3 regions of the Pantoea sp. LS15 genome follow, and region 2 is predicted to be linked to each of the others. Evidence: predicted binding sites of a transcription regulator. Region 2 holds the regulator's gene; each other region holds the start of a gene.
The links. Region 2 encodes Fur, which represses iron uptake genes when iron is present. Its sites were predicted from a motif close to ATAATAATGAGAACNACTATCAA; they were not measured.
Positions count from the first base shown of each region.

Region 1: a site for Fur is predicted at 1,704-1,726, ahead of feoA (ferrous iron transporter A). Genes of this name have one in related genera too.
Region 3: a site for Fur is predicted at 1,178-1,200, ahead of sodA (superoxide dismutase [Mn]). Genes of this name have one in related genera too.

Region 1 covers NZ_JAAVXA010000011.1:93,651-96,932, reverse strand. Annotated here, with positions in the region: gene HED65_RS16235 (Tex family protein) at 1-1,449, shown strand, start outside; gene feoA (ferrous iron transporter A) at 1,766-1,993, shown strand; gene feoB (Fe(2+) transporter permease subunit FeoB) at 2,024-3,282, shown strand, end outside.
Region 2 covers NZ_JAAVXA010000021.1:23,414-26,695, forward strand. Annotated here, with positions in the region: gene chiP (chitoporin ChiP) at 1-1,307, shown strand, start outside; gene chiQ (ChiQ/YbfN family lipoprotein) at 1,323-1,652, shown strand; gene fur (ferric iron uptake transcriptional regulator) at 1,760-2,206, opposite strand; gene fldA (flavodoxin FldA) at 2,497-3,027, opposite strand; gene ybfE (LexA regulated protein) at 3,183-3,282, opposite strand, start outside.
Region 3 covers NZ_JAAVXA010000020.1:24,659-27,940, forward strand. Annotated here, with positions in the region: gene HED65_RS21015 (Ig-like domain-containing protein) at 1-256, opposite strand, end outside; gene sodA (superoxide dismutase [Mn]) at 484-1,104, opposite strand; gene HED65_RS21025 (helix-turn-helix domain-containing protein) at 1,289-1,837, opposite strand; gene HED65_RS21030 (AzlC family ABC transporter permease) at 1,940-2,599, shown strand; gene HED65_RS21035 (AzlD domain-containing protein) at 2,599-2,922, shown strand; gene HED65_RS21040 (YdgH/BhsA/McbA family protein) at 2,964-3,176, opposite strand.

The sequences.
Region 1 (3,282 bases), on a different contig from region 2:
CTGATGGGCACCGTGCGCGAGCGCGCCGAAGATGAAGCAATCAATGTGTTTGCCCGCAACCTGCACGATCTGCTGATGGCCGCCCCGGCTGGCCTTCGCGCCACCATGGGTCTCGATCCGGGTCTGCGTACGGGCGTAAAAGTGGCGGTAGTTGACGGCACCGGTAAGCTGGTGGCAACCGACACCATCTATCCACACACTGGCCAGGCAGCGAAAGCGGCTGTCGCAGTGGCGGCACTGTGCGAGAAGTACAACGTGGAGCTGGTTGCTATCGGCAACGGTACGGCATCCCGCGAAACCGAACGTTTCTACCTCGACGTGCAGAAACAATTCCCGAAAGTAACGGCACAGAAAGTGATCGTCAGTGAAGCGGGGGCATCCGTCTATTCCGCATCTGAACTGGCGGCGCAGGAGTTCCCGGACCTGGACGTTTCTCTGCGTGGCGCGGTCTCTATCGCTCGTCGTCTGCAGGATCCGCTGGCAGAGCTGGTGAAGATTGACCCGAAATCCATCGGTGTGGGCCAGTATCAGCACGACGTAAGCCAGACTCAGCTCGCACGTAAGCTGGATGCGGTGGTGGAAGACTGCGTAAACGCCGTCGGTGTAGATCTGAACACCGCCTCCGTTCCCCTGTTGACCCGTGTTGCAGGTTTAACCCGCATGATGGCGCAGAACATCGTCGCCTGGCGTGATGAGAACGGTCAGTTCCAGAACCGTCAGCAGCTGCTGAAGGTGAGCCGTCTGGGGCCAAAAGCTTTTGAGCAGTGTGCGGGCTTCCTGCGCATCAACCACGGTGATAACCCGCTGGATGCCTCAACCGTTCACCCGGAAGCTTACCCGGTGGTGGAACGCATTCTGGCCGCTACCCAACAGGCACTGAAAGACCTGATGGGAGATAACAGTGCGCTACGCAACCTGAAAGCCGCGGATTTCACCGATGATAAATTTGGTGTGCCAACCGTCACTGACATCATCAAAGAGCTGGAAAAACCGGGCCGCGATCCACGTCCTGAGTTCAAAACAGCGACCTTTGCCGACGGTATCGAGACCATGAACGACCTGCTGCCAGGCATGGTGCTGGAAGGTGCGGTGACCAACGTCACCAACTTTGGCGCGTTTGTGGATATCGGTGTGCATCAGGATGGTCTGGTCCATATCTCGTCCCTCGCTGACAAGTTCGTGGAAGACCCGCATACCGTGGTCAAAGCGGGCGATATCGTGAAGGTTAAAGTGCTGGAAGTGGATTTACAGCGCAAACGTATCGCCCTGACCATGCGTCTGGATGAACAACCAGGCGAAACCAACGCGCGCCGTGGCGGCAATGGTGGTGGTCGCGAGCAGCAGCGCCCGGCCGCTAAAGCCGCGAAACCGCGTGGACGTGATACGCAGCCTGCAGGTAACAGCGCGATGATGGATGCGCTGGCGGCCGCGATGGGTAAAAAACGCTAAGGTCGTAAATGCCCGGTGGCGCTACGCTTACCGGGCATACAGTATTGTAGGCCGGGCAAACGCAGTGCCGCCCGGCAAGCAGGCCGCAGGGAAATAAAATATATGGTGTAGCCATATTTAAACCACTAATTATCACCCCGTTAACAAATACTCCCCTTTTCGTTTTCCAGGCATTTCAGCAAATATTGAGCAAGGTCAAACAGGCCGTAAATTAATCCCGCAAACAACATTCCGTCACAGTTTTATTATTGCTGATACAAACTATTCTCATTATCATCGCATAGTAGATTATTTAACCTTCGTGGGATCAGGCATTATGCAATTCACTCCAGACAGTGCATGGAAAATTACCGGTTTTACCCGTGAAATTAGCCCAGCCTATCGGCAAAAGCTGCTGTCGCTGGGCATGCTACCCGGCTCGTCTTTCCAGGTCGTGCGCGTTGCCCCGTTAGGTGATCCCGTTCATATCGAAACCCGCCGCGTGAATTTGGTGCTGCGTAAGAAAGACCTCGCATTAATAGAAGTCGAAGCCTTATCTCAATAACAAGCCAGCGGTTTCAGTGAGTCTACTAAAATGAAAAAATTAACTATTGGCTTAATTGGTAATCCGAATTCCGGCAAGACCACGTTATTTAACCAGTTAACCGGAGCACGTCAGCGCGTGGGTAACTGGGCAGGCGTGACGGTTGAGCGTAAAGAAGGCCAGTTCACGACAACAGACAACCAGGTCACACTGGTTGACCTTCCGGGCACCTATTCCTTAACCACGATTTCGTCGCAAACTTCGCTCGATGAGCAGATTGCCTGTCACTATATTCTTGGCGGCGACGCGGATCTGCTGATCAACGTGGTCGACGCTTCCAATCTTGAGCGTAACCTCTATCTGACGCTGCAACTGCTGGAGCTGGGTATTCCCTGCATCGTGGCGCTTAACATGCTCGACATTGCAGAGAAACAGAAGCTGCGCATCGACGTCGATGCTCTCTCCGCGCGTCTGGGTTGCCCGGTGGTTCCGCTGGTGTCGACGCGTGCTCGCGGGATTGATGCCCTGAAGCTGGCGATTGACCGTCATGCGGGAAATCGCGACGTTGAGCTGGTGCATTACGCACAACCACTTCTGCGCGAAGCCGGTCTGCTGGCAGAGGAAATGGACAAAAGCATGCCCGCAAAACAGCGTCTGTGGCTCGGCCTGCAAATGCTGGAAGGGGATATCTACAGCCGTGCATACGCCGGGCATGCGGCAGATAAACTGGATGTCACAATCGCCCGTCTTAGCGACGAGCTGGATGACCCGGCCCTGCACATCGCAGATGCACGTTATCAGGCTATCGCCTCGATTTGCGACGTTGTCAGTAACGCCCTCACGGCGGAACCGAGCCGTTTTACCGCTGCGGTAGATAAGATTGTGCTTAACCGTTTCCTGGGTTTGCCGATCTTCCTGCTGGTGATGTATGTGATGTTCCTGCTCGCCATTAACATCGGTGGCGCGCTGCAGCCTATTTTCGATGCGGGTTCCGTCGCGGTCTTCGTGCACGGTATTCAGTGGGTGGGTTACACCCTGCACTTCCCGGAATGGCTAACCATCTTCCTGGCCCAGGGGATCGGTGGCGGTATCAACACCGTTCTGCCACTGGTGCCGCAAATCGGCATGATGTATCTGTTCCTCTCCTTCCTGGAGGATTCCGGTTACATGGCACGCGCAGCGTTTGTCATGGACCGTCTGATGCAGGCTCTTGGTCTGCCGGGCAAATCCTTCGTCCCGCTGATTGTTGGCTTCGGCTGTAACGTACCGTCGGTGATGGGCGCACGTACCCTGGATGCACCGCGTGAACG
Region 2 (3,282 bases):
AGGCAGCAGGTTTTATTGATGACTCAACCCTAACAGGGGGGATCTACTACTGGCAGCGTGAGCGTGATCGTAAAGACGTCACTGAAGATAAATACAAAACCAACCTTTCTCACTCCACCTGGAACGCCAATCTGGATTTCCAGTCTGGTTATGCTGCCGATATGTTTGGTCTGGATATTGCTGCATTCACGGCAATTGAAATGGCAGAAAACGGCGACAGTGCCCACCCGAACGAAATCGCATTCTCCTCCAGTAATAAAGCCTATAAAGAAGACTGGTCAGGAGATAAAAGCGGTATCAGCCTGTATAAGGCAGCAGCGAAATTCAAATACGGCCCGGTATGGGCGCGCGGTGGTTATATTCAGCCAACCGGTCAGACATTGTTAGCACCACACTGGAGCTTTATGCCGGGTACTTACCAGGGGGCGGAAGCGGGTGCCAACTTTGATTACGGTGATGCAGGTGCGTTGAGCTTCTCCTATATGTGGACCAACGAGTACAAAGCACCATGGCACATTGAAATGGACAAGTTCTACCAGAACGATAAGAAAACCAAAGTAGATTATCTCCATTCACTGGGTGCTAAATACGACTTTAAAAACGACCTGGTACTTGAGGCGGCATTCGGCCAGGCTCAAGGTTACATCGATCAGTACTTTGCCAAGGCCAGCTATAAATTTGATATCGCGGGTAGCCCGCTGAGCACCAGCTACCAGTTCTACGGTACGCGCGACAAAGTCAGTAATGGTGGCGTCAATGATATCTATGACGGCACCGCGTGGTTGCAGGCTCTCACCTTCGGCTACAAAGTCGGTCAGGTCGATTTGCGCCTGGAAGGAACATGGGTGAAGGCAGAAGGGCAGCAGGGGTACTTCCTGCAGCGTATGACCCCAACCTATGCATCGTCTAACGGTCGTCTTGATATCTGGTGGGATAACCGCTCTGACTTCAACGCCGACGGCGAAAAAGCGGTGTTCTTCGGTGCAATGTATGACCTGAAAAACTGGAATCTGCCTGGCTGGGCGGTGGGTGCATCGTACGCTTATGCCTGGGATGCAAAACCTGCAGATATGGCCACACCGGATGCTTACTACGATCCAAACTATCGCCTGAAAGAGTCTTCTTACAGCCTGGATGCCATCTATACCCTGCAGGACGGCCGCGCCAAAGGCACGATGTTCAAACTGCACTTCACCCAGTATGACAATCACTCCGACATTCCAAGCTATGCGGGTGGTTACGGCAACATCTTCCAGGATGAGCGTGACGTGAAATTCATGGTTATCGCTCCATTCACCATCTTCTAATGGAGACTGAACATGATGAAAAATATCGTAATCGTCGCGTTGCTGGCTGCGGGGCTGGTGGGGTGTGCGCAGGAGCAGGCACCGAAAGAGGACTCGCGTCTTAAAGAGGCGTATAGCGCCTGCATCAACACGGCGGAAGGTTCACCGGAGAAGATCGAAGCCTGTCAGAGTGTGCTGAATGTGCTGAAGAAAGAGAAGGCACATGAGCAGTTCGCCACACAGGAAAACGTTCGCGTGATGGATTACCAGGCCTGTATTCAGGCACGTAAAACCGGAAACGATCAGGAAGTGGCGAAGCGTTGCGACCAGATCTGGAAAGAGATCCGCAGTAACAACAGCAAATAATTTGCTGTCATCATGCCCGGTAGCACAACGCTACCGGGCTTTTTTGCGTCAAATAGCAGGCAAAAAAAAGCCAACCTTGCGGCTGGCTCAGAGTATGAAAGCTTGAGTTATTTAGCGTCGTGCGCGTGATCGTCTTCGCGGCAATCACCTTCAGCACAGTGACCATACAGGTACAGGCTGTGGTTGGTCAGGCGGATGCCATGACGAGCCGCAATTTCACGCTGACGCGCTTCGATGGAGTCATCGCTAAATTCAATGACCTTGCCACAGTCGAGGCAGATCAGGTGATCGTGGTGCTGTTGCTGGGTCAGTTCGAATACAGATTTACCGCCTTCGAAATTATGACGGGTAACAATGCCCGCGTCATCAAACTGGTTCAGCACGCGATAGACGGTAGCGAGCCCAATTTCTTCACCCATGTCAATAAGGCGTTTATAAAGGTCTTCCGCACTGACATGGTGATTGTCTGGACCCTGAAGCACTTCAAGGATTTTTAACCGAGGAAGCGTAACTTTCAGGCCAGCCTTCTTTAATGCGGTATTGTTGTCAGTCATGCGGAATCTGTCCTGTTGCTAAACGAATCACTTCTGTAGGAAGTGACAGAAAATGCACCTTGGATAATGCGTCTCATTATAGAACTGCCATGTCTAAATGAAAACAGCAAGTCTCAGGCAAAATATGCTTATAAAAATGGGGTATCACCGACAAACTTGCTCAATAGAAACCACATTTTATCAGGGAGACATTGTACAGGTCTGGGCGAAAAAGTTAAAAGATTGTAGCAATTAATTTAATCGGTACGACCTGAGGCTCGGGCGCAACCGCAGTTGCGCCACGATAAAAATCAAGCGTTAAGAATATCATCCAGGTGCAGTTCTTCACGGATCTGCTTAACCCATTTCTCAACGCGTTCTGCGGTCAGTTCTGGCTGGCGGTCTTCGTCGATGGCCAGACCCACGAAATGATCATCATCAGCCAGGCCTTTAGAGGCTTCAAAGTGGTAGCCCGCCGTTGGCCAGTGGCCGACGATAACCGCACCATTTGGCTCAATGATGTCGCGGATGGTACCCAGCGCATCACAGAAATATTCCGCGTAGTCTTCCTGATCGCCACAGCCAAACAGGGCAACCAGCTTGCCGTTGAAATCAACTTCTTCCAGCGTCGGGAAGAAATCATCCCAGTCGCACTGGGCTTCACCGTAGTACCAGGTTGGAATACCCAGCAGCAGAATGTCATAGCCTTCGAGATCTTCTTTGCTGCTCTTGGCGATGTCATGCACATCAGCAACGTCTTTACCGAGCTGTTTTTGAATGTTTTTTGCGATGTTTTCGGTATTGCCGGTATCACTGCCGAAGAAAATGCCGATGATTGCCATGAGTAAAATAACCTCTTGAAACTTAATAGTATGGTGGCGCAATTCGGCCACGGATAAGGGCAATAATAGCAGAACTGGCAACCCTGCGGAAACAGCTATCGCGCAGGACTGCACTCTGTGCTACATGAAAAAGGTGATAAAGGGGATTTTCAGACTTATGCCTGGCTGCGCAATGTCTCAAGTTGAGCGATCAACATCTCTTCAATGAGCTCGCTGCGGCTGATATTACGCGCCTCAGCCAGCTCGTTAAGCGCA
Region 3 (3,282 bases), on a different contig from region 2:
TTTCATTTGTGGCTTTACCTGAACCACTATTAATTAATGAGTTTATAATAGCGTCACTTTTATTATCCTGACTTAATAATGCCCCGGCACCAGAGAGCACCCCGGCAATATTATTTTCACCACTCTTTGTATTGATTTCTACGTTCTGATTTGTTTCAGCATGTGCAGGAAACGAAAACAAGAAGGCATTACAAAACGTGAAGTGCAGATAAAAAAACACCTGCAAACATATTGTTAGCTTTTTATTAACATGCATGAGAATTGACCTGAAAAAGGTGAAAACTAAAGCGTTATCGACTGTCAGCCAGAATATTTTTCAGGTCGAATTATATTCATGCAGATAAATCTCAGATGCTGATATTTTCTTAATTAGAATTTAAGTAAAAATAATCTGATGTGTTGCGAGGAAAAAAGTTTGAAAAAAGCCTGGTGAAATTAACCAGGCTTCATATAAGAATTAACGGGTAATGCCGATATCAGGGATTATTTTTTAGCAGCAAAACGTGCAGCTGCTTCGTCCCAGTTAACAACGTCCCAGAACGCTTTGATGTAGTCCGGTCGACGGTTCTGGAATTTCAGGTAGTAAGCGTGTTCCCACACGTCCAGGCCCACGATTGGGAAACCGGATGCGCCAGAAATGGCTTCACCCATCAGCGGGGAATCCTGGTTGGCCGTTGAAACTACCGCCAGTTTGTCACCTTTCAGTACCAGCCACGCCCAGCCAGAACCGAAACGCGTTGCAGCCGCTTTTTCGAATTCCGCTTTGAAGTTGTCAACGGAACCGAAATCACGCTCGATCGCCGCTTTCAGGTCACCCTGCAGGGTAGTACCGGTTTTCAGGCCTTTCCAGAACAGGCTGTGGTTCGCATGACCACCTGCGTTGTTACGCAGAACGGTTTTCTTGTCCGCTGGCAGTTGATCCAGTTTGGTGATCAGCTCTTCAGCAGACAGGTTAGCGAACTCTGGCAGGCTTTCCAGCGCCGCATTCGCGTTGTTCACATAGGTCTGGTGGTGTTTAGTGTGATGGATTTCCATCGTCTGCTTGTCGAAATGCGGTTCCAGTGCGTCGTAGGCATACGGCAGGGATGGCAGTGTATAACTCATAATCCTCTCCATTAGTGTCGGGCGGCACAGCTGTTAATGCCGCGTAAGCAGTTGGTTCATTATAGTTAATTAAATGATATTGAAAATGATTATCAATGCCGTAATTTTTATAAGGTTATTTGCTTTTGAGTAATGGAGAAATTGTTACTTTTATCATTGGGTTAACACGGAATTGCTCGGCAATTTAATTCTGTTCCGCCACCAGCAGCGCATACGTGTCTGGCTCCAGGGCTTTAAAGATGTGCGGACGATCAGCGGGATAGCAGATGTAATCCCCCGCATTCAGCTCTTCCGCCGCGTCAATCAGGCCGACCAGTGCCCGCCCCTGTGTCACGATAATATGCTCTACCGAGCCAGGCGGATGCGGCTGAGAGAGTCGGTCTGCACCCGGTTGAGTCATCAGAAGGTAAACATCGCGGCGCGCACCCGGTGGACACGCCGCCAGTAAAATGGCTTCATAGTTAGCCTGCCCGGCGACCACTTTGGTCCCTTCACCGCGGCGAATCACCTGCGTGGTCGGTTGTTGTGGCTCCAGTAAACGGGCGAAAGGAATATCCAGCGCCACACAAAGCGACCACAACGTCTCCAGACTCGGGTTGCCATTGCCAGACTCCAGCTGGGACAGGGTGGATTTAGCGATCCCGGCACGGCGGGCAATTTCCGCCAGTGAAAGTCCGGTTCGCTGGCGTTCTCGCACCAGACTTTTGGCGATTACGCTAATTGGCTGCGTCATATAACGGCCTCTTGTTCTATAAATCGAACGAATCGTTCGTCTTGAAAAGCTGTTCTGTTGCGTTCATTATAATGGATACACGTTCGATATGGCTAAAATTGTATGAAGCATCATCTCTCTTGCCTCAAAGGCGACACGATAAAAGCAATCATCCTGGTTTGTCTCGCCGTTGGTGTGGTCGGGATGTCATACGGCTCGCTGGCGATAGCCTACGGTTTTCCTGTCTGGGTACCGTTTGTGCTTTCCATTACCGTACTCGCGGGTGCGTCCGAATTTATGTTTATCGGCATTGTCGCGAGCGGAGGTAACCCTCTGGCGGCTGCGGCTGCCGGGTTGCTGGTGAACGCCCGCCATGTGCCGTTTGGCGTCACGGTACGTGAACTGGTCGGCAAACGTGGTTTGAGTTTTTTGGGCTGTCACATCATGAACGATGAAAGCGTGGTGTTCGGCCTGTCGCAAAAAACGCCCGAACAGCGTAAAGCCGCCTACTGGTTATGTGGTTTAGGTGTGGCGATTATCTGGCCGCAGGGAGCCCTGCTGGGTGCCATGGTCGGTAAACTTCTGCCTGACCCAGAAACCATCGGGCTGGATGCGGTGTTCCCGGCCATTTTACTGGCGTTAGTGGTTCCTGCTTTTAAAAACCGCACCACGCTGATCCGTGCCTGCAGCGGCGCAGTGTTGTCGCTGGCTGCCGTACCGTTTGCTCCGGTCGGTTTGCCGGTTCTGCTGTCTTTACTGGGCCTGGCGGCGAGGAAAAAATAATGGGAAACATGACATTCTTTATTCTGGGTATCGCCATCTTATCGGCAGGGACGTATCTGATGCGTCTGGGTGGCGCAAAGCTCGGCAGCAGGCTGGCACTGTCGGAGCGTTCACAGTCGCTGCTTTCTGACGCGGCAACGGTTTTACTCTTTTCCGTGGCGCTGGCGACAACCTTTTATGAAGGGGAACATTTTGCAGGTATGGCTCGCGTTCTGGGCGTGTCGTTTGCCGTATTTCTGGCCTGGCGCAAAATGCCGTTAATTGTGGTGATCATTGCGGCGGCAGTGGTGACGGCGCTGCTGCGCCTGGCGGGGATCCAATAAAAAAAGCGCCCCGGGGGCGCTCTTTCGACGGTAAAGCGGAATTATTTGTTCAGTTCAGCCGTCATGTGTACGCGATTACCAGAGAATGCCTGAGTAATTTTGTAAGATGACGCGCCAGCGTCCTGAGCCTGTGCAGCGATTTTTGCTTCTGCGCCGTCAATGGTAGAGGCAGTTGCGGTCACAGTCTGTGCTGCGAAAGAACCGAAAGAAGCAGCCAGAGCGATTACAGCGACAAAAGTTTTGATGCTTTTCATGATTTAAACCCTTTCGTTAAGTTGTTTAGGTAAGGCGTTGTGCCTTGATGAGATAAATACTAGACCTCATCACCAACAACTAAAAGCGGAAGGATTTGCTAATATC